DNA from 2 places in the Exiguobacterium sp. U13-1 genome. Region 2 is predicted to be linked to the other one. Evidence: a T-box and tRNA genes for the amino acid it is inferred to sense, from the RefSeq annotation. Region 2 holds a T-box; the other holds one or more tRNA genes.
The links. A T-box is a leader RNA that pairs with one kind of tRNA and senses whether it is charged. The one in region 2 lies ahead of ileS (isoleucine--tRNA ligase), so its partner is inferred to be a tRNA-Ile.

Region 1: it has a tRNA-Ile gene. The T-box ahead of ileS (isoleucine--tRNA ligase) is inferred to sense a tRNA for this amino acid. The anticodon was not compared.

What each region holds. Positions count from the first base shown of each region.
Region 1 is NZ_CP015731.1:1,360,672-1,372,797, forward strand. Features, by position in the region: gene ESP131_RS06880 (GGDEF domain-containing protein) at 1-400, opposite strand, end outside; gene ESP131_RS06885 (5' nucleotidase, NT5C type) at 499-1,068, opposite strand; gene ispG (flavodoxin-dependent (E)-4-hydroxy-3-methylbut-2-enyl-diphosphate synthase) at 1,168-2,277, opposite strand; gene ESP131_RS06895 (hypothetical protein) at 2,445-2,930, opposite strand; gene ESP131_RS06900 (Na/Pi cotransporter family protein) at 3,138-4,781, shown strand; tRNA gene ESP131_RS06905 (tRNA-Met) at 4,910-4,983, shown strand; tRNA gene ESP131_RS06910 (tRNA-Ile) at 4,995-5,068, shown strand; gene ESP131_RS06915 (alpha-amylase) at 5,185-6,645, shown strand; gene ESP131_RS06920 (superoxide dismutase) at 6,739-7,347, shown strand; gene ESP131_RS06925 (peptidoglycan D,D-transpeptidase FtsI family protein) at 7,483-9,555, shown strand; gene ESP131_RS06930 (PstS family phosphate ABC transporter substrate-binding protein) at 9,781-10,725, shown strand; gene pstC (phosphate ABC transporter permease subunit PstC) at 10,816-11,757, shown strand; gene pstA (phosphate ABC transporter permease PstA) at 11,759-12,126, shown strand, end outside.
Region 2 is NZ_CP015731.1:2,500,795-2,512,920, forward strand. Features, by position in the region: gene ESP131_RS13080 (aspartate carbamoyltransferase catalytic subunit) at 1-776, opposite strand, end outside; gene ESP131_RS13085 (uracil-xanthine permease family protein) at 900-2,213, opposite strand; gene pyrR (bifunctional pyr operon transcriptional regulator/uracil phosphoribosyltransferase PyrR) at 2,265-2,795, opposite strand; gene ESP131_RS13095 (RluA family pseudouridine synthase) at 3,044-3,967, opposite strand; gene lspA (signal peptidase II) at 3,964-4,440, opposite strand; gene ileS (isoleucine--tRNA ligase) at 4,513-7,248, opposite strand; T-box leader at 7,306-7,546, opposite strand; gene ESP131_RS13110 (DivIVA domain-containing protein) at 7,547-8,068, opposite strand; gene ESP131_RS13115 (YlmH family RNA-binding protein) at 8,094-8,864, opposite strand; gene ESP131_RS13120 (YggT family protein) at 8,861-9,136, opposite strand; gene ESP131_RS13125 (cell division protein SepF) at 9,139-9,465, opposite strand; gene ESP131_RS13130 (YggS family pyridoxal phosphate-dependent enzyme) at 9,659-10,330, opposite strand; gene pgeF (peptidoglycan editing factor PgeF) at 10,317-11,093, opposite strand; gene ftsZ (cell division protein FtsZ) at 11,178-12,126, opposite strand, start outside.

The DNA of each region.
Region 1 (12,126 bases), 1.1 Mb from region 2:
GCCGTTTGATGAATCGACGACAAATAAAAGAAAGTACTAGAAATCCAAGTAGTGTGATGACAGAACTAAACAGAGCGCTTAGTGAATCTCCACTATCAATCACGAATCGATAAATCAAGAGCATCAGCCCTGTCACGGCAATACTGATATTACCACCGAACAAGGCAGACAAAGCGAGAGGTAATAACCGTAAATCAATCAATGCTCCATTTAAGTCGATTGCATGATGCATAAGTAGAATGCCAGTTATACCATTGGACAGTCCGAAATAGAGACGAGTAGACATTTTAGAGTCAGGTTGAATTGGCAAACGATCACGAAGTAAGTAAAAGGTGAACGTAGAAACGAAAAAAATAATACAAATATTCATAAAAAAGATATTCACTGTTGCAAGCATCATGAAGCCCTTCCTATATCAAAGTTTCAATCCTATAGTCATTGTACGATATCAAGTCATGTAATGACATAAAAATGGAAAAAACAGCCTAATCGGCTGTTTTAACGAATTGGTGCAAATTTTTGAATCTCTTGAACGGCCTCATTCCATGAAGCGACACGAATGACATTATTCGGTACGGCTTTACGGTTATAAGGTGCGTCGAACAAGATGACAGGAATAGATGTGTCTTCTGCGATCTGCACAGCATTCTCTAATCGGTCTTCCATGAATAAATCGAGTGATAAATCACGGACGACTTGTACTTTGTCGTGTGATCCCGTCATGATCAAGGAATCAAGAGGAAGTTCGTGTTGTTTGATCCACTCTTCTGTTACGGGACGAACGAGCTCCGATCGTGCTGTCACGTAATGGAGATCATATTGCTTCCGCAAATTCCATAAGTGGTGGCGGACGTGTTCTTGAGGAATAGATTCACGATAGATCCCGGTCTCATGACCAGAGTTCACCATGTAGTCCCAAAATTCGATTTGATTCATATTGGTATACGTATGCAATTCATACTCGGACGCCTGGTCGAAGTCGATCGACGTTCCGAGATATTTATTCATGTAAGTGAAGCAAGAGGATGGATGTGTGATCGTTCCATCGATGTCGATTCCAATTTTCATTTACAGTCACCCACGTTCTAAAAATTTTTCTTCACTTAGTATAACATAGTCGAAATCGAGATACGAAAAAAGACTCCTCGCGAGGGAGGAGTCTTTAACTTATGCGTGGTTCGCTTTTTCGGCTTCTTTTTCAGCCTGTTTTTCGAGAACGATCGCATCAATCTCTTTCTTCAATTCTTCGACCATCGTTGCTTCCGGTACTTTACGGATGATTTCTCCGTGACGGAACAACAATCCTTCGTTGCGTGCACCAGCGATACCGATATCAGCTTCACGTGCTTCACCAGGGCCGTTGACCGCACATCCGAGAACCGCGACTTTGATGTTCGCTTGGATGTTTTCGATATAGTCTTCGATTTCTGCGGCAATCGACATCAAATCGATTTCGATCCGACCACATGTAGGACATGAGATCAATGTCGCCGCGTTCGCCGCGAGACCGAATGACTTCAAGACTTCTTTTGCAACCTTTACTTCTTCGACAGGGTCCGCTGAGAGAGATACACGAACTGTGTTTCCGATTCCGCGTGACAAAATCGCGCCAAGTCCAGCTGCTGATTTTAATGAACCAGAACGAAGTGGACCGGATTCCGTAATCCCGACGTGAAGTGGGTAGTCGAACGATTCAGAAGCGAGTTGATACGCTTCAAGCGCCAACTGTACGTCTGATGCTTTAAGCGAGACGATGATGTCATGGAAGTCAAGGTCTTCGAGGATCTTAATATGGTGCAAAGCACTTTCGACCATACCACGAGCAGTTGGATAGCCATATTTTTCAAGAATATGCTTTTCAAGTGAACCAGCGTTTACCCCAATACGAATTGGGATGTTTTTCGCTTTTGCTGCTGTCACGACGGCTTCGACCTTTTCGCGACGACCGATGTTACCCGGGTTGATCCGGATTTTATCGACGCCAGCTTCGATTGCCATAAGCGCAAGTTTATAGTTGAAGTGGATGTCTACGACAAGCGGAATGTTGATTCGGCTTTTGATTTCTGCAAGTGCGAGCGCATCACGTTCTTCCGGACAAGCGACGCGGACGATTTGGCAACCAGCTTCTTCAAGACGTAGGATTTCAGCGACTGTCGCTTCGACGTCGTGTGTTTTAGTTGTCGTCATACTTTGGATGATGACTTCATTATTTCCACCAATGACAAGGTCCCCTACACGAACGGGACGAGTCTTAGAGCGATGGACCATTTTCGGCATATCGAAAATCTCCTTTTGTGGCATACCGCCATATTGTTTATGTTTACCTTTTCTATCATATCGAACTATTCCCTAAAAATCGAGAAACAAGAACGAAAATTGAACATTTACAATTGTTTAATGAAAGAAGGGCGTCCGTCAATCCGTCGGACGCCTGATTTTAATACTCATTGGGGTTTACGTGAAGCGCGTGGCTTTGAGGAACGGGCAATCCATAATGGCACTAATGTGTAGACGAAGTGTCCAATTACGAGCACCCCGATTCCGAAGCGAGGATAATCGAGTTGGTATAGAAGCATACCAAGTGGGAAGGACCAGAGATTCGTTGCAACCGTATAAGGAAACGTTTGGCGATATGCCCACGGACGGGGAAGTAACAATCGAACGAATCCCTTCGTTAGATACGCCATGAACAACACGTAAAGTAATACAGCAATTGCGATAAAGATGAAATGAAGGATGAACCAAGCAACGATCGGGATGCTTTTTTGTAAAAAGAAGGAATCAATGATCGTCGTCCAAAGCGAAATCCAAGCTAATCCACAAAAATAAAGGGAAACATCTGCCAAACGAAGACGTAAAAACAGACGATTTGGAATTAAGGAAGTTTGTAAGTAATTAATCAGTTGACGTAAAAATGACAAGTGAATCACTCTTTCTACTGTTTTAAAACAGGTTTTAATTGTTTAATTTTGATTGGTAATAAAGGGTTTATGTGTAATGGTACAGATTAATAAAACCTTAACAAACGGATGTCGCAAAAACTATTTACAAGTTCACCGGACCTTTACATAATGGGGAAGTTGAGAAAATAAACTTTACAAACACATCAATCCACATGAAATAAAGGAGCTGGCAAGATGAACTATGATTTGCAGGAAATGATTTTCACCTTCATCGGTGGACTCGGGATTTTCCTATTCGGTATTAAGTATATGGGAGATGGGCTCCAAAAAACAGCAGGAGACCGATTACGTTATATCCTTGATAAATATACGACAAATCCATTGTTAGGTATCCTAGCAGGTATCGTCGTCACGATTTTGATACAGTCGTCGTCAGGGACGACCGTCATCGTTGTCGGACTCGTTAGTGCAGGTCTGATGAATTTACGACAGGCGATCGGAGTCGTCATGGGGGCTAACATCGGAACAACGATTACGGCTTTCATCATCGGCTTTAACGTCAAGGAAGCTGCGCTTCCAGCAATCGCAATTGGTGCTTTCTTGATCTTCTTCTTCAATAAAGAACGGGTTCAATACATCGGACAGATTTTCTTTGGCTTTGGTGCATTGTTCTATGGTCTCACTTTGATGGGCGACGGAATGGCTCCGCTTGAATCAAGCGTCTGGTTCCGTGAGTTGACGGTATCGATGTCGGATAACCCATTGCTGGGTGTCTTCGTCGGAACAATCTTTACTGTTCTTGTTCAGTCGTCGTCAGCAACGATCGGTATCTTACAAGAGTTGTACGCTGGTGGCATGATCGATATCAAAGCAGCTCTTCCGGTCTTGTTCGGTGATAACATCGGAACGACGATCACAGCAGTACTCGCAGCACTTGGTGCGTCGATTGCAGCTAAACGAACAGCAGCAGCACACGTCATCTTCAATATCATCGGAACAGTATTGTTCCTGATTGCATTACCAATCTTCTCAAGCTTCATCACATGGATCACAGGCACGCTTGAATTAGGTCCGAAAATGCAAATCGCCTTTGCACACGGAACATTCAACGTCGTCAATACGTTGATTCAATGTTGGTTCATTGCGCAAATCGCATGGCTTGTACAAAAAATCGTACCGGGTACGGATACGACGATTGATTCAAAACCGCGTCATCTCGATCAAAATATCTTGAACCAATCTTCGGCACTCGCATTAAACCAAGCGAAGCTTGAAGTGTTACGAATGGGTGAATTCTCAAAAGATGCGCTTGCAAAAGCACACCGTTACACGCAATCGCATGATAAAAAGGATGTATCAGAATCAGAACAGATCGAATATGCGATTAATCATTTAAATACAGAAGTCACAAGTTATCTCGTTAAAGTAGCGGCACATGATTTATCAGAGCGTGAATCAAATGAACACTCGTTACTGATGCATGCCGTCAATGACTTTGAACGAATTGGTGACCACGTCGAAAACATCGTCGAATTGGTCGATTTCCAAATCGTCAACCGGATTCAGTTCACATCATCAGCGAAACAAGAGCTTGATGATATGTATGCCTTGACGCAAGAAATCGTCGACTGTGCCGTTCGCGCCGTCGAAGAGGACGATGTTACACGAGCTCGCAAAGTTCTAGAACTCGAAGGTAAACTTGATGCACTCGAACGTTCATTCCGTAAACACCATGTCCTTCGTGTTAACGCTGGCGAATGTACGGGCCAAGCAGGGATGATCTTCGTCGATCTCTTGTCGAACCTCGAACGAATTGGCGATCATGCTGTAAACATCACGGATCTCGTCCTTGAACAGCGGACGGCATTAACGAACTAAGCGAAATACGATTTGTCTATGTCAGCTGATTTCAAAAAATGAAATCAGCTGTTTATTTTTTTGAAATAGCATATTGACAAGTTTCGCCACATCTCGTAATCTAGTAAGAGTAAAGCAACATACATCATGGCGGTGTAGCTCAGCTGGCTAGAGCGTACGGTTCATACCCGTGAGGTCGTGGGTTCGACTCCCTCCGCCGCTACTATTACTTAAGGACCCTTAGCTCAGCTGGTTAGAGCTGACGGCTCATAACCGTCCGGTCGCAGGTTCGAGCCCTGCAGGGTCCATTCAGTAGAACGCACCTCGTTGAAAAACGAGGTGCGTTTATTTTTGTTCCTCCGGGGAATAGTAAAGATATTGTAATAATATTCATACTATAGTAACTAAGGGAGAGCGAAGAGAGATGGAACGTAACCATACGATGATGCAGTTTTTTGAGTGGCATGTAGAGAATGATGGGAAGCACTGGCAACGCTTGAAAGAGCGGGCGCCTGAATTACGTGCTGCCGGCATCACGTCCGTGTGGATTCCACCGGCGTCAAAAGGTCAATCAGATGAAGATACAGGATATGGAATTTATGACGTATATGATTTAGGCGAATTTGATCAAAAAGGAACGGTCCGTACGAAATACGGTACAAAGGATGAACTCGTCGAAGCGATTCAAGTCGCTCGTGAGAATGACATCGCCATTTATGCGGATGTTGTCATGAACCATAAAGCAGCAGCCGATGAACTTGAGACAATCAATGTCGTTGAGGTCCATCCAGAAGACCGTTCGAAAGAAATTTCAGAAGAATTCGAAATCGAAGCATGGACGAAATTTACGTTCCCTGGTCGAAACGGAAAATATTCGGATTTTGTCTGGACACATGAATTCTTTAATGGAACGGATTTCGATGCTCGTGAAGAAAAAACCGGTGTCTTCAAGATATCCGGTAAAAATAAAGACTGGAACGATCAAGTCGATGACGAATTCGGAAACTATGATTATTTGATGTTCGCGAACATCGATTATAACCATCCGGAAGTACGTGAAGAGATGATCCGCTGGGGGCATTGGTTCCAAGAGACGATTGACTGCCAAGGATTCCGACTCGACGCAATCAAACATATCAATTATGAATTCGTTCATGAATTTGCAAAATCGATGATCGAGAAAAATGATGGCGATTTCTATATGGTCGGGGAGTTCTGGAAATCAGATCTCGATGATTGCCGTCATTTCCTTGATAGCGTTGATTACACGATCGATTTGTTCGACGTTCCCCTTCATTATAAATTCCATGAAGCTTCGAACCAGGGACAAGAGTTTGATTTAACAACGTTGTTTACAGATACGCTCGTCGAATCACACCCGACGAATGCTGTCACGTTCGTCGATAATCATGATTCACAACCAGGTGAATCACTCGAATCATGGGTAGATGACTGGTTCAAACAGCATGCGTATGCATCGATCTTACTTCGTAAAGACGGTTATCCATGTGTCTTCTACGGTGACTATTATGGAGTGCAAGGACCTCATCCTGTAGAGGGTAAAAAAGAAATGATTGATGCTTTACTGTATGCACGTTATCACAAAGCATATGGTGACCAAGAAGATTATCTCGATGATCCGCATTGCGTCGGTTGGGTTCGTCGAGGCGTAGAAGAAATCGAGAACTCTGGCTGTGCTGTCTTATTGTCGAATGCTGACATGTGCGAGAAGCGCATGTTCGTTGGTGAAGAGCGCGCGGGACAAGAGTGGTTCGATTATACGAACCACCAAGATCACCCAGTTGTGATCGACGATGAAGGATTCGGTGTCTTCCCAGTTCCAGGTGGAGGTGTCTCTGTTTTTGCTCCACGAGAAGTCGAGTAAATCCGAGGGTCTTGACTTGCGTCAACACAGGTTCTTTTGCTAGTCTTAAAGGGTATTGAAGTTTTCGAAAATAGCACAAAGGGGGACATGAACATGTCAAAATTTGAATTACCAGAACTCGGCTACGCTTATGATGCGCTTGAGCCACATATCGATGCTCGTACGATGGAGATTCACCACACGAAACACCACAACACGTATGTCACGAACGTGAATGCGGCGCTTGAGGGTACAGAACATGAAGGAAAGTCACTTGAAGAACTTCTTCAAAACTTGGATGCTCTCCCAGCAAACATTCAAACTGCAGTCCGTAACAACGGTGGCGGTCACTGGAACCACTCATTCTTCTGGAAACTGCTGAAGAAGAACGATGGAGCTGCTCCAACAGGGGAACTCGCGACAGCAATCGATGAATCATTCGGATCATTTGATGCATTCAAAGATGCGTTCGCGAAAGCAGCAACAACTCGTTTTGGTTCAGGTTGGGCTTGGTTAATCGTTGATGGTGGGAAATTGGCGGTCGTTTCGACACCAAACCAAGATACACCAGTCATGGAAGGCAAAACACCAATCCTCGGTCTTGATGTTTGGGAACATGCATACTATCTCAACTATCAAAACCGTCGTCCTGATTACATCAATGCGTTCTTCAACGTCGTTGATTGGGATCACGTAGCGAAGCTTTACGCTGACGCGAAGTAACGTGAAAATGAGCGTATCGTTCAATTGTGAACGATACGCTTTTTTTAATGCGGAAAATGATGGGATAGGTTGTTATGGAAAGTTTCCTTCTATATAATGAAACAAGATGACTTTTGAACGATAGGGGAGTACGCCATGGCTAAACGAATCACCGTACGAGGAAGACGGCGTAATCATCTGCCGCTTCGTCTGAATTTAATGTTCTTCGTCGTTTTTTTATTGTTTGCGATTTTGATTTTCCGTTTAGGAGTCGTGCAAATCGTCAATGGTGAGAAAATTTCGCGGGAAGTTCAAAAAACAGAAATGATCGCATCAAAATATGAAGTGCCACGCGGAAAGATTTATGACCGGGATGGTCGTCTTTTGGTTGATACGATTTCTAAATACTCCATCGTCTACCGTCGAGCACAAACGACGAAAGTCGATGAACGCATTGAGATTGCACAGCGCCTTGCGGCAATCATTGATTTGCCTAAAAAAGATTGGAAAGTCACAGAACGTGATATTAAGGACTTCTGGATCGCGACAAACACGAAAGAGTCTGATCGTCGTTATCAAGAAGCCGTCAAACAGAAATATCCTTCAGCAGAAGCACAAAGTAAACTATCAATCGCAGAACAGGATCAAATCCGATTAGATGCGATTACGAAAGACGATATCGATTATGACGATCAAACGATGGAAGTCATTGCGATCAAACACAACATGGAAGTCGGATATGCGCTTGATCCACAACTCGTCAAACTCGGTGCTTCTGCAAAAGAGATGGCGATCATCGATGAAAATCTAGAAGATTTAAAAGGTGTATCGGTGGAACCGTTCTATGAGCGTTCTTATCCATATGAAGGAACACTTCGAAACATCTTTGGGAAGTACTCGAAGATTCCAGCAGAACAACAAGCGGAGTTCAAAGCAAAAGGTTACAGCTTGAATGACCGTGTCGGAACATCATTCCTTGAACAACAGTATGAGGATCTTCTGCGCGGGAAACCCGCGTACGATGTGTATGAGACGTTCAATGGAGAGCCGGTCGGTGATCCAAAACGCGAAGAAGGCGAGTCCGGTAAAGATCTCGTTCTGACCGTGGATGCAGAGTACAACAAACAAGTCGACCAAATCATGCAACAAGCGATTAAAATGGGGCGTGGCATGGGTAGTCGTTATCTAAAAGAAGGTTACGCCGTCGTCATGAACCCACAGACTGGTGAGATTCTTGCGATGTCTGGTCAAAAGTTGGATCCATCAACCGGTAAGTTCTCAGATGTCGCAATCAATAACGTGTTGACATCCCTTCAGATTGGTTCGACGATCAAAGGTGCAACAGTTGCGATGGGACTCGAAGAGGGTGTCATCCGTCAAAACGAAGTCATCAATGATGCGCCGATTACAATCGGGGGTACAAAAAAAGCATCGTACGTCAACATGGGAGCAATCACGGATTTGACGGCACTTGAGCGTTCATCAAACGTTTATATGTTCAACATTGCGATGCGGATGGCGAAGTATCCAAGTAACGGTATTGCCGGAGCAAGTGTAGACGGAGCAGCTGCGATCATGCAGAATTACTATAGTCAGTTCGGGCTTGGAGTGACAACGGGTGTTGATTTACCGTACGAAGCAAAAGGTGTTCAAGGGACACCTGACCGTGTCACGCTACTCATGGACCGAGTCATCGGACAGTATGATGCCTTTACACCGCTACAAGTCGCACAGTATATTTCAACGCTTGCCAACGGTGGTTATCGTGTTCAGCCGCACTTCTTAAAAGAAGTGCTCGCGTCGAATTCGATTGAAAAAGGGACAAAACAAGTTGATTATAGCTTCAAGACGAATTACCTGAATCGGATTGAAGTCAGTCAAGATAACATTGATCATGTTCGAGAAGGATTGCATCGTGTTGTCAAGGGAGAGCGTGGTACAGCAAAAATCATCGCACAAACTGGTATTGATGCAGCTGCTAAAACAGGTACAGCGCAGGTCAGTGTCTATGGTGACGATGGAATCGCCTTACGTGACGGAAGCGGTCAACCGGTTCGTTCATTGAACTCGAACCTCGTTGGCTGGGCGCCGTATGATAATCCAGAGATGGCGTGGGCCGTGTTCCTTCCTTATATGGAACAAGAAACCGTCAACTCGAAAATTGGTCACGATCTTGTCAAAGCGTACTTTAATGTCAAAGATATCCCGTGGCAAACTAAGCCAAATTAACTAGATGGAAAACGAGAGTGAGCAATCACTCTCGTTTTTTTGTTTGCATTGACCTTTTTTTCTAATGGATTTCGAATTGTAAACACTAAAAAACACGCCTTTACAATTCTTTTACGTTGGATTCATTTCGTTTTAATAGTTCATCCGTAGTATAAGTCTTGTAAGGAAAACGGATAAAAAGTCGTAGCATCGTCAGCGACATACTTTCGAGGAGGAAAATTAATCATGTCTTGGATGAAAAAAACAGCACTCATCACAACGGTAGCATCAATCGCAGTAGTGGGGGCAGCATGTGGTAACGATAAAGGCGGTTCTGCTAGTTCATCTGATTTAAAAGGAAAAATCGCAATCGACGGTTCTTCTACTGTCTTCCCGATCATGGAAGCTGTCGGTGAAGAATATTCGATGGAACAACCTGACGTAGATGTCACAGTCGGTGTCTCTGGTACAGGTGGCGGATTCAAACGCTTCGTCGTTGGGGAAACAGATCTTTCAAACGCGTCGCGTGAAATTAAAGAAGAAGAAGAAGCTGAAGCGAAAAAGAACAACATTGAATTCACAAAAATGGCACTCGCATATGACGGTTTGACTGTCGCAGTCAGCAAAGAAAATACATGGGTAAAAGAACTCTCAATGGAGCAACTCGAGAAAATCTGGCTCGATCCGAACATCAAGACTTGGAAAGATGTCGATTCTTCTTATCCGGCTGAACCATTGAAATTCTTCAGCCCAGGTAAAGACTCAGGAACATTCGACTTCTTCTCTGAGGAAGTACTTGAGAAAAAAGATATGCGTAAAGATGTTCAATTATCAGAAGACGATAACGTTCTCGTCAAAGGTGTTGAAGGAACGAAAGGCGCAATCGGATACTTCGGATATGCGTACTACGCAGAGAATAAAGATAAGTTGAAGGAAGTACCACTTTCTGCTGAAGGCAAAGATGCAGTTGATCCAACACCAGAAACGATCAAAGATCTCTCTTATCCACTGTCACGTGAAATCTACACGTACATCAATAACAAATCGATGAAAGACAAAAAACAAGTCGCTGATTTCGTTCAGTTCACGAACGAAAACGCTGGTGATCTTGCTGAAGAAGTTGGATATATCAAAATGCCGCAAGATCGTTACGATGAAAACGCAAAAGCAATTGAAGATGCAATGAAATAAATCATCGAGTCATGAGGATGGCCCAACCGGGGAAGTCTGTACCGGTTGGGTCCCGTTCTCATGTCAAGAAGGAGTAGGGAGTGAAGAAGGATGAGTTCACCACAAAATAAATCGGTTCGCGAGCTGATTCAACAGAACCGACAGCAAAAATATAGTATGAAAAACGTCATGGAACGCGTCATGCCGATCGTGTTATTCCTTTGTGCGTTTGTCTCGGTCGTTACGACCATCGGCATCATTCTCACGTTAGTCATTGAAACAGAACACTTCTTCGAAGTCGTTCCGTTCAAGGAATTCTTCGGCAGTACGAGCTGGTATCCACTCAACTCACAACCAGAGTATGGAATTTGGCCACTTGTCGTCGGTACGCTTGAGATTACCGTGATTGCGATGCTAGTTGCCGTGCCGATCGGTCTCACATCAGCGATTTATTTAAGTGAGTACGCGTCAGACCGCGCACGCCGTATCTTAAAACCAATTCTTGAAGTGTTAGCAGGTGTTCCAACGATCGTCTTCGGATTCTTCGCATTGACGTTCGTTACACCATTGCTTGTCAAGTTGATTCCAGGTATTCAAATTTACAATGCGCTCAGTCCGGGGATCGTCGTCGGGATCATGATCATTCCAATGATTGCTTCGATTTCTGAGGATGCGATGAGCTCTGTTCCGAAAAAAATTCGTGATGGTGCGCTTGCACTCGGTTCGACTCGTCTTGAAGTTGCATTGAAAGTCGTTGTTCCAGCTGCATTATCAGGTATTATTGCATCGATCGTACTCGGTATGTCACGTGCAATCGGGGAGACGATGATCGTAACAATCGCTGGTGGTTCGAATCCGACAGCTGCGATCGATCCACTCGAGCCAGTCCAAACGATGACAGCGTATATCGTTCAGGTCGCCTTAGGTGATGCTGGATTTGGAACTGTCGAATATTACAGTATCTATGCGGTTGGTACACTCTTGTTCGTCTTCACATTAGTGATGAACTTACTTGCGAACTGGATCACACGCCGCTTCAGAGAGGAGTACTAAGATGGCCTTACCAGAAAAGCAACCTGTCTCGAAAAAATTCATTGATCCGGTCGCGGTGAAGAAATCGATTAGCCAGCGACTCGTCGTCAACAACGTCACAAAAGTCATTTTCCTTGCTGGACTGTTCTTTGGTCTCGTCGTCTTAGGTATTCTTCTGTTCGGCGTCATCCGTGACGGTGCTTCATGGTTATCACTTGAGTTTCTGCAAAATGCACCATCACGCCGTTCGGAACGTGCTGGGATTTATCCAGCTTTAATGGGATCGATCTTCTTGATGCTTTTGATCATCCCAATGATTTTCATCATTGGTGTCGGAGCAGCGATTTATCTAGAAGAGTATGCGAAAAAGAGTCGGATGACTTCATTCAT
Region 2 (12,126 bases):
ACCGGTGCCGGATGAAGCACGATTGCGGAATTCTTCAGACGGTTCATCCGCTCATGCGTTAATCCATACGTCGCGTGATAGTCTGCTGGATCAAATCGAGTCGTCCCGTCATGCCGTTCGTGCTGGACACGCAGTAACATCAAGATGTCGCACTGTTCGACGGCTTCATCCATCGAAAGATGTGGAATCCCCATCGCCGGATCGTACCACTCAACTGGTCCTGATCCATAGACGATGGCACCGAGTCGCTTTAAGATATCCGCATTCGACCGGGCGACGCGACTATGTTGTAAGTCCCCACAGATGACGACGACTTTTCCTTCGACCGTTCCGTACGTCTCGACCATCGTCATCAGATCGAGTAAGGACTGGGACGGATGTTGACCGCTCCCGTCTCCCGCATTGATGATCGGAATATCGAGCGTTGCTAGTAGTTCTTCGTAATAGCCGGTCGCCCCGTGACGAATGACCAACCCATCTGCGCCGATTGCTTCAAGCGTCTTGCACGTATCGAGTAACGTCTCCCCTTTTTGTACGGAGGAAGTCGCGGTTTCGAACGGTAGTAGATACATGTTCAGGCGATGCTCTGCCATCTCAAAGGAAGAGCGTGTCCGGGTCGAGTTTTCAAAGAACAGATTGACAAGTGTCTTATCGGAAAAATCTGGTGCTGGCTCGCCCCGTTTAAAAGCGAGACTGCGCTCAATCAAAGAATTGATCTCTGTCGTGGATAAGCTTTCTAAATTGACGAAATGCCGGTTTTTTAGGATTGTCTTCATATCATTCACTCCTTTTCAGGTCATGAAAAAGGCGCACCTTCTAAGTGAAGGTGCGCCGAAAGAAGGCAGAGTGATTCCCTGCATCTTTTCATGGCCCTCACTTTATCGTTCTCTCGGAACGTCTTAAAAGTTGTTAGCTACCGATTGAGTTGTAGAGGTTTCCGTTGTTTCTTCGACCTGCTCTGTCGTTTTCGGAAGGACTAGATTCAGGATGATCCCAAGAATCGTCGCCAGTGCCATCCCTTCGAGAGAGAAGTTGCCGATTTTGAGCGCTGCGCCTCCGATACCCGTGACGAGAATGACGGCTGTAATCGTCAAGTTTCGTTTATCGGCAAGATCAATCTTACTTTCCGTCAGCGTCCGGAGACCGTTTGACGCGATGACTCCGAATAAGAGGATACTGATCCCGCCCATGACTGGTGTCGGAATCGTCTTGATGAACCCTTCGACATATCCGAGGAAACCGAAACTGATCGCAAGAACCGCCGCACCACCTAGGACAAAGACACTATAGACGCGAGTGATTGACATGACACCGTTGTTTTCACCGTAGGTCGTAACTGGTGGTCCACCGAGCATCGAAGCGACTGTCTTCGCAATCCCGTCGCCAAGTACGGTCCGGTGCATCCCTGGATCAAGGAGCGTCTCGCGCCCGATGATGCGTGATGTCACTTTTTGTTCGCCGATGTGTTCCGTCAGTGTGACGAGCGTCACGGGAACGATCAGTAGCAAGGCTGCTGTATTCCACGATGGTGTGTAACTCAGGAACGGAATCGTGAAGTCCGGCACGTGGAAGAACGTGGCTTGTTGCAGTGGTGTGAAGTCAATGATTCCGACCGATGCCGCAACGAGATAACCAACCGTGATCCCGAACAGGATCGGAATCGTGCTCCACATTCCTTTTAAGTACGTCATCGCAAGGAGTGTGACACCGAGTGTGACCATCGCGACGAGGAAGTACAGTCCGTTGTACTTACCGTCCGCTCCGTTCATCGCCATGTTGACAGCGGTCGGGGCGAGCGATAAACCGATGACCATGATGACCGGTCCGATGACAACCGGCGGGAGTAAGCGAAGCAACCAAGCAGCTCCCGTGTAGCGGATGAGGAGTGAGACAAGTCCGTAAACGAGTCCAGCGACCATTCCGCCGATTAAGGCATCCTCGACACCCCACCGTTCACTGACGGCAATGATCGGGGCAATGTAGGCAAAACTCGAACCAAGATATGTGGGTACTTTGAAGCGGGTAACGGCGAGGAAAATCAGTGTGCCGACTCCGCTTGCGACGAGCGCGACCGATGTGTTGAGTCCCGTTAAGAGCGGGACGAGCACGGTCGCACCAAACATCGCGAAGACGTGTTGTAGGCTGAGCATCAGCCAGTTTAGAGGGTGAGTAGGTACTTCTTGTACATCAAGTACTGCGGCATGTTTTGCCATATGGATGACTCCCTTTCTGGTCTCTCTGGACCACCTTAAAGGTTTTGAATTTTAGCGTTTAATGAATACTTGATCGGCTTCATCGACTTCAGAAAGCGCGACGACGACTTGTTCCTCACGGGATGTCGGGACGTTCTTACCGATGAAATCTGGTCGAATCGGTAACTCCCGATGTCCGCGGTCGACGAGGACAGCGAGTTGAATCATACTTGGTCTTCCGTGGTCGACGAGCGCGTCCATCGCGGCGCGAACGGTGCGTCCTGTGTAGAGGACATCGTCAACGAGGACGACGATTTTCCCGGTGATGTCTTCCGGTAAATCAGAACCTTTGATTTCTGGTTCTAAACTTCGTTTCGACAAATCATCCCGGTACATCGAGATGTCGACGACACCGAGTAAGACCGGTTTTCCTTCGATTTGTTCGATTCGCTTCGCAAGGCGACGAGCGAGTGTCTCGCCACGCGTCTTGATTCCGACGATCATCAAATCATGAATCCCTTTGTTTCGTTCGATGATTTCATGGGCGATCCGTGTCAGTGCACGTCCAATCGCGGCTTCATCTAAGATGACGGCTGGTTTCATAGTTTCTCCTTTCATACAAAAGACCTTCTGCGGGAATCCGCAGAAGGTCATCGAAGACAGAATCATGGCATACGTATTGTATGCATGCCTACACACAATCGTGGTAGGTTCTCCCTTTCGCAGCCTCTCCGGACTCGATTAAAGGTGATATTAGTTTGGTAGGATCGTCGCTCGGACGACCGAAGTGTCAGTAGAGGATGTCTCGCATCGCTCTCTAGGTGATACTCTACCGTTTTATTAGAAAAACGTCAAGACTCTAATTCAAGTTTTTTCAATTGACCGATTTCAAATGTCATCTCTTCTGAGAGTGGTGCTTCAAACCGCATCCACTCGCCTGTGCGTGGATGTTCGAAACCGAGAACCGCAGCATGCAAGGCTTGACCGTTCATTTTCATCGTCTTGCGTGGACCATATTTCGGGTCACCTGCAAGCGGGAAACCGATATAACGCATATGGACACGGATTTGGTGTGTCCGTCCTGTTTCAAGTTTACATTCAACGACCGTAAAGCCTTCGTACCGATCAAGCACACGGAAATGGGTTACGGCAGACTTTGAATTCTTATCCGTTACCGTCATCCGTTGACGGTCGTTCTTATCGCGTCCGATTGGTGCTTCGATTGTTCCGAGTTCGTGCGGGATTTCACCGTGTACGAGCGCGATGTAAAGACGTTCTGTCGTCTTCTCTTTTAATTGATGCGCGAGCGATTCATGCGCTAAGTCGTTCTTAGCGACCATCAAGAGACCTGACGTATCCTTATCGATCCGGTGAACGATTCCTGGACGTTTGACGCCATTGATGCCTGAGAGATCTTGACAGTGGTGTAATAAGGCGTTGACGAGCGTTCCTGAGACATGACCTGCCGCCGGGTGAACGACCATCCCTTTTGGTTTGTTGACGACGATGACGTCCGAGTCCTCATAGACGACATCAAGTGGGATGTCTTCCGGTAAGATCTCGAGCTCCACCGCTTCCGGGATATGAACGACAATCGATTCCGTTCCCGATAATTTATAGTTCGGTTTGACAACACGACCATCGACTTCGACACGTCCCGCTTTCAACCATTCCTGTACTTGCGAACGCGACCAATCGTTTTGTTCTGCGAGCCATTTATCAATGCGCCCTGTCGCTCCATCCGCTTGCACGGACCATGTTTCTACTTCATTCATTTATCCATCGTTCCTTTCTTAGTCAACCGTTCTTCGAACATGACGCTGATCAGCATCGCGATGACACCAAACGTCAAACAGACGTCTGCGACATTAAAGATCGGAAAATTATAGCCGAACGGGAAGAAGTGGAAGAAATCAACGACTTCTCCTCGTGCCATTCGATCAATGAAATTTCCGATCGCACCACTGAGCAATAACGCGATGCTCCAAGCAAATACCTTATTTTTCGTGCCTTCCTTGTAGAGGAAGTAAATCAATCCAATGACGACGACGACCGTAACGATGAAGAAAAAGCCGAATTTACCTTCGAGCATTCCCCATGCAGCGCCTCGATTCCGATACGAGTTGAGATAAAAGAAATCCGGAATGACCGTGATCGATTGACCGATCGTCATGTTTTGAACGACGATCCATTTCGTTAACTGGTCGATTCCAACGAGTAAAGCAGCAATCCCTAAGTAAAGCCACATCCTATTGTCCTCCGCATCCAAAAATAATGAGGGACGTCCTGCGAAGTCGCAGTCGCCCCTCCCTTTGTATCATTATAAAGAATTGACGACTTCAGTACAACGTGGGCAAAGCGTCGGATGAGCCGGATCTTGTCCGAGTTCCGTCGAATATGTCCAACAACGTTCACATTTTTCACCGTCAGCTTTTTGAACCGTGATGCCGGTCGTCTCATACGTCTTATCCGCTGTTTCCACGAATTCGAGTTGTGAGACTTGGAGTAACTGCTCAAGATGATCGATTGTTCCGAGCAAGGCTTTTGTTTCTTCTTTCGGCGCAAGTAAGAGTTTCGCTTCGAGTGTCTTACCGACGAGTTTCTCAACGCGTGCTTCCTCGAGTGCTTTTAAGACATCATCGCGGAACGTCAGGAACGCGTTCCATTTCTCGATGAGGGCAAGTCCTTCTTCTGAGACTTCGACCGTTTCCGGAAGGTCCGTCAAGAAGATACTCTTCGTCTCAACAGCTGGTACGAACTCCCATGCTTCGTCTGCTGTGTGTGGCAGGACAGGTGCCATCAATTGCAACAAGGCGACGACTGTATCATACATGACCGTCTGAACCGCACGACGCGACGTCGCGTCTGCTTTTTCGATATACAGGATATCTTTCGTGTAATCGAGGTAGAACGACGACAAATCAAGGACGCAGAAGTTGTGGAGCAATTGATAGACCGACATGAAGTCGTACGCATCATATGCCGCTTTTACTTTTCCAACAAGTTGGTCCAATTTCGTCCGCATGAAACGGTCTGACTCTGGTAAGTCTTCAAATGCGACACGATGCGCCGCAGGATCGAATTGATCCAAGTTTCCAAGAAGGAAACGAACCGTGTTGCGGATTTTCCGGTATGACTCTGAGACTTGTTTGAAGTTATCCATCGATGCCCGGACATCGGCTTGATAATCAACAGATGCGACCCATAAGCGAAGAATCTCTGCTCCGAATTGTTGCATGACTTGGATCGGTGCGATCGTGTTACCGATCGATTTAGACATCTTACGACCTTGACCATCCAAGACGAATCCGTGACTGACGACCGCTTTATATGGTGCTTTCCCTGTCGTTGCGACAGCTGTCGATAACGAAGAGTTAAACCAACCGCGGTATTGGTCAGATCCTTCAAGATAGAGATCCGCCGGACGCGTCAATTCAGGACGTGTCGCAAGGACACCGGCATGTGATGAACCAGAATCGAACCAGACATCCATGATGTCCGTTTCTTTTTTGAAGATACCGTTCGGACTGGCTGGATGTGTGAATCCTTTAGGAAGCAAGTCGACCGCTTCGCGCTCATACCAGACGTTTGATCCGTGAGCTGCGAACAAGTTCGCGATATGATCAATCGTTTCTGGTGTGACGATTTCCGTACCGTCTTCAGCGTAGAAGATTGGAAGTGGTACACCCCAAGCGCGTTGACGTGAGATGACCCAGTCGCCGCGGTCTTTAAACATGTTGTGAAGACGTGTTTCGCCCCACTCTGGTACCCACTGGACGCCTTTGATCTCATCAAGGATTTCCGCACGGAAGTCTTTGATTGAAGCGAACCACTGTGGCGTTGCCCGGAAGATGACCGGTTTTTTCGTCCGCCAGTCGTGTGGATACGAGTGTTTGATGAACGATAGTTTTAAGAGAGCGCCTGCTTCTTCGAGGGCGAGACCGATTTCTTTGTTCGCATCCTCATAGAACATGCCTTCAAATCCAGGAGCTTCTGCTGTCATGACTCCTTTATCGTCAACTGGGCAAAGGACGTCAAGACCGTACGCTTGACCGATGCGGAAGTCATCTTCCCCGTGACCTGGAGCTGTATGAACGACACCTGTCGCTTCTGCTGTAACGTGATCGCCAAGCATGACGAGTGATTCACGATCGTAAAGCGGATGTTTTGCCTTGATGTACTCGAAGTCCGCACCATTGAAGACACGTCCGACTGTTGCATCTTCCCATCCGAGTGCTTCGATGACTTCAGGAACGAGCGTTTCCGCTACGATATAGCCTTTTCCTTGATATTCGATCCGCGCATACGTCAATTCCGCACTGACAGAGATTCCAAGGTTCGCTGGAATCGTCCATGGTGTCGTCGTCCAGATGACGAAATGATCCGTCGGCTCTAAGATGTTTTTTCCGTCCATGACTTGGAACGCGACATAGATGGCAGCTGATCGTTTATCTTGATATTCGATTTCTGCTTCAGCTAGTGCCGATTCAGAAGACGGTGACCAATAGACTGGCTTCTTCCCTTTATAGATATAGCCTTTGTTCGCCATATCTCCGAATAAACGAATTTGCGCTGCTTCAAATTCTGGTTGCAGGGTGATATATGGGTTGTCATAGTCACCGAGTACGCCGAGGCGTTTGAATTGCTCGCGTTGGTGATCGACTTGTTCGAGCGCATATTTCGCACATAATTCACGGAATTCCGCGACCGTCATCGATTTACGATCAACGCCGGCTTTTTGAAGTGCTGTTTCGATTGGTAATCCATGTGTGTCCCAACCTGGTACGTACGGAGACTGGAATCCATTCATCGATTTATAACGAACGATGATGTCTTTTAGGACTTTGTTTAATCCGTGACCCATATGGATATCACCATTCGCATACGGAGGACCGTCGTGGAGGATGAACGTTGGTTTCCCAGCGTTCTTTTCCTGTACGGCAGCATAGAGGTTCATTTCTTCCCAACGTGCTTGCATATCTGGTTCACGTTTAGGTAAATTGCCTCGCATTAAAAACTCAGTTTTCATCATCAATAAGGTTTCTTTGTAATCCATCTGACCATCTCTCACCTTTCGCTTTAAAAGTACAAAAAAAGCCAAGCTCATCCCTGAGATAGGGACGAGCTTGGCTGAACTCGCGGTACCACCCTACTAATCCTGTTCATCAGTTCGATGACACAGGACCGCTTAAGTACTCGATAACGGGAGTGAACCGGCATGGCTTACTGTTCAGCGAACGTTCAGTCATGCACTCTAAGGGGATACCCCATCTTTTTCGTTGCTCGGGCTCCCACCGTTCCCCGATTCGCTGTCAACCGTCCAAGATGCGACGTGTCCTTATCATTGATTTTATTTATACGACATCGTCGTCATTATACGCAACTGCCGGAACATCGTCAAGCGCTCCACGAGAAGAGAAATCAAACGCATCCCAGTCGTGGCTCGTCAACAATTCCATCTGTGCATCGATCAACACTTTAAACCGGTTGCGGTAAAGCTCGATTTTCTTGCGCATCTGCTCCACTTCGAAGTCTGTCCGTTGTGCCCGGCGTTGCGCCGCATCTTGCAACTGCTCTGCTTCACGTTCTGCTTGCTTTAGGATCAAGCTCGCTTCTTTTGAAGCATTGGCTTTGACTTCTTCAGCCGCTTCCTGTGCGACGATGATCGATTTGTTTAATGTTTCTTCCATCGAACTGAAGTAGTCGACGCGTGCTTGCATATTTTGGATGACTTCCTGTTGTTGACGATTCTCACGTAACAACAATTCAAAGTCCTTGATGACTTGATCTAGGAATTCGTTCACTTCATCTTCGTCATAGCCGCGAAACTTTCGTGTGAACTCCTTATTATGAATATCGAGTGGCGTTAATGGCATGATGAATTCCTCCTCCGCATTTATCTTATCCTTTTAAAATACCGTATTGTAGCTTGATCCGGTCACGTTTTGTTGATCCGAGGATTGCAATCAACTTGACACGTCCCGTTCCACGCAAGGAAAGCAAGTCACCTTCTTCTAGCATGAAGCTTGAATCATCCACTACTTTATAATTGACCTTACTTTCACCTTGTTTAATGAGCGTCTGTGCTTTTTGACGTGAGAAGCCTAGAATTTCACTCACGACCGTATCGAACCGAAGTGAACTGACGAACCCAAGTGTCTCTTCCCACTCTTGATCCTTCACTTTCAAACGGTCTTCCGCCTCAACACGCGAAAGACGAATCTTCGTCTTCCCTGCTCGTTCGACGTTTGCTTCGATATAGGTCGCGACTTCGTCCGCGACGGCAAATTGTACTTGATCCTGGATGATGACGTCGCCGAATTTGGCTCGTTTCAATCCGACGTTCAATAATGTACCGGTGACTTGACGATGAGAAAGTTCAACGAATTTAGTAGGATAATGAATGCGATAGATGGAAATGTCAAAGTCATCCGCGTTGTATTCATAATAATCTGGTGCGAGGATTGCCCGTTTACGTTCAGCGCCTTCGAAACCGCCCTCAAAAAAGAGGGCGCATTTCGAACCGACGAGTTCTTGTGTGATTTGTTGTTCACGTGGATCTAGGAAATCCGTTAATTTGAACGTATAGGTCGCTTCCACATGATCGATCCAGTTCAAGACTGAATCGACGAATTCCCGCTCGCTTCCACGATAATGATCGTATACGCTCATACTAAAAAGATTGCTCGAATGCCCGATTGAGCCAAGTTCAAGACGAGGAAGGCTACAATCGGCGAGATATCCAGCATGCCCCCGATAGGCGGGATGATACGACGGAAGGGCGCTAGGAATGGCTCGACTAACATCGCGAGCACTTGTCCGAATTTCGAATCACGGGCATTCGGGAACCACGATAGCAGGATATAAACGATCATGACGTAACTGTAATACTGTAATAACGTACTCAATGTACGACCAATTGCGTACATCACTTGAGAATCCATACTTACCACCCCTTATGATTAATATCATCTTCTCCAAGAAGATTCGAGATGCTACCAGCCAACTCGACGTTGTTCGGAACACAGAGGAGGGTATTCTGACTGATCGTCGTAATCGTTCCATCGAGAGCGAAGACGACACCAGATAAGAAATTGATCATCTGTCGTGATTGATCTTTTGACATACGCTGCATATTGACGATGACAGCACGGTTCTGACGAAGATGTTCCCCGATTTCCTGGGCTTCGTTGAATACACGTGGTTCACTCAAAATAACTTGCGATTTCGTTTTTTTCGTCGCATGAAGCGGCACGATATTCGATTGTCTCACGCTGTCCTCCTTTTGAGTAACACTTGGGGTAGATTCCTCGTAATACTCTTCATACTCTTGTTGTGAAGCACCTCTACCTTTATTTATTGTAGCATCATTTTCATATTCAAGTTCATCTAAATCGTCGCTGTTGCCGAGAAATAGATTTTGCATTTTTGATTTAAAACCCATATCCATTCTCCCTTCTTCTCGTTTAGGTGTGAACGAGCGTCGTCCCGATTCGGACGAACGTCGCCCCTTCTTCGATGGCGATCTCAAAATCAGACGACATTCCCATAGATAACTCCATACATGGAGCATACGACAATTTTTTCGCCTTGACCTCTTCTTGCAATGTTTTTAACGAACGAAATACCTCACGGATACGCGTCGTATCTTCCGTTAACGGTGCCATCGTCATCAGTCCGATGACACGAATCGCTGGATACTGACCGATTTCATGTAAGAACGAAGGTACATCCTCAGGTGCAATGCCTTGCTTCGATTCTTCTCCGGAAACATTGACTTGAATGAAACAATCAATGATTCGGTCCGTTCGTTTATTGATCTCTTCCGCCAAATGAAGACGGTCGAGGGAATGCAGCACGTCAATGGCATCAATGATTTGACGAACTTTACGTGTCTGTAACGTACCGATGAAGTGCCACGTACATGCCGTTCGTCCGAGCTCTGCCTGTTTTTCGAGTAGTCTATCCGGGCGATTTTCACCGAGATGTGTCACACCTGCTGCTAATAATTCAGAAGCAACTTGACTTGAGACTGATTTCGTCACGCCAATCAACTGTACCTGCTTTTCAGAAGAACTCTTTTCGCTTGCTTGTTCCATTCGTTTCGTAACCTCTTGTACATTATCAAGAATTGACATCCAATGACTCCTTTACGATCAAACTTGCAAAGCGACCACCATGGTCGCCGTGGCGATAAGAGAAGTAATCTTCCGCCTGACAGTGTGTACATAGACCTGTGTCCAGGACATCACCGACTCCACAACGCTCAGCTAGCGCAGCGTTCGTTTTTTGTAGCGATAACATCGCTTTTCCATCTTCCTTGCGTATGTAAGGAGTCTCATCGAGTTCAAGCGCATCGATTGCATCGATGACGGGTTGATCGACTTCGTAACAACAATCACGGATTGATGGACCAATGACCATTTGAATCGATGAACGACTCGCACCCGCACGTTCCATTTGCTTGACTGTTTCCTCGACGATATTGCCGACAGTTCCGCGCCAACCGGCGTGCGTATTCGCGATGATTCCTGTCGTCGGATCACAGAAGACAAGCGGAACACAGTCAGCGAAGAGCATCATCAATAAAACATTCGAATCAGTCGTCACCAATCCATCTGTACCCGGAATCGCTGTTTCGTAATCCAAAGCACCGCGCCCAGAGTCAAGTGTCGTCACCTGTTCGACGTGATTTCCGTGAACTTGCTGTGCCCAAATCGAGTTCTCGAGGGATAGATCAAGCTGACGTGCGATGACTTGTCGGTTCTGGATGACACCGTCGCGATCATCGTTGACATGTAATCCTAAATTTCCGTTTTCATGAGGGGCAGCGAACTTCGTCGTAAAGGCGGCACGTACGGTACCTGTCGGTGTATCCCATTTGATCCATTGTCCAAACATGTTCATGCCTCCTTTGATTTTAAAAAAAGAGGCGCCGCTTTCGCGACACCTCATCGTTTAGCAGTCGTGTCACTGGAACATCGATCAACGATTATTCCGGCGAAGGAAAGATGGGATGTCCATCGTTTCTTCGACATCTGGCGCTTTAGCCGGTTCAGGATTCGAGCTGACAGGTGTCTCTTCGACTTGTGGTTTTGACTCCTCTGTTGGTGGTGGAGTCGCTTGTTTTTTCTTTAGAAGATTCTTCATCATCTCTTGTGCCGATGGAATTTCGAAATCGAGTGGTTCGTTTTCGAACTCTGTCGCGATGACTGTAACGATGATTTCATCTTCGAGGTTATCGTTGATGACAGAACCGAAGATCAAGTTGACTTCCTCATCGGCTGCACTCTGAACGATTTGTGCGGCTTCCGTCACTTCGTACAAGCTAAGGTTCGCACTACCCGTGATGTTCATCAGAACACCTTTTGCGCCTTCGATTGATGTCTCAAGCAACGGACTCGAAATCGCTTTTTTCGCTGCTTCCGTCGCACGGTGTTCGCCTGTTGCGACCCCTACACCCATCAATGCAGAACCTTTTTCGGTCATGATCGTCTTCACATCGGCGAAGTCGAGGTTGATGAGACCAGGTACGGCGATCAAGTCGGTAATACCTTGTACACCTTGACGCAAGACGTTATCCGCTTCTTTGAACGCTTCAAGCATTGGTGTATTCCGATCGACGATTTCAAGCAACTTGTCGTTCGGGATGACGATTAACGTATCGACTTTTTCTTTGAAGTTCTGGACACCTGAAACAGCATGTTGCATCCGTTTGCGTCCTTCAAACATGAATGGTTTTGTAACGACACCGACTGTCAATGCGCCGATCTCTTTTGAAATCTCCGCGATGACAGGAGCAGCTCCCGTACCCGTTCCGCCACCCATTCCCGCTGTGACGAAGACCATGTCAGCGCCAGAAAGGATTTCCGTTAATTGCTCACGGCTCTCTTCCGCCGCTTTTTTACCGATTTCCGGATTGGCACCCGCACCG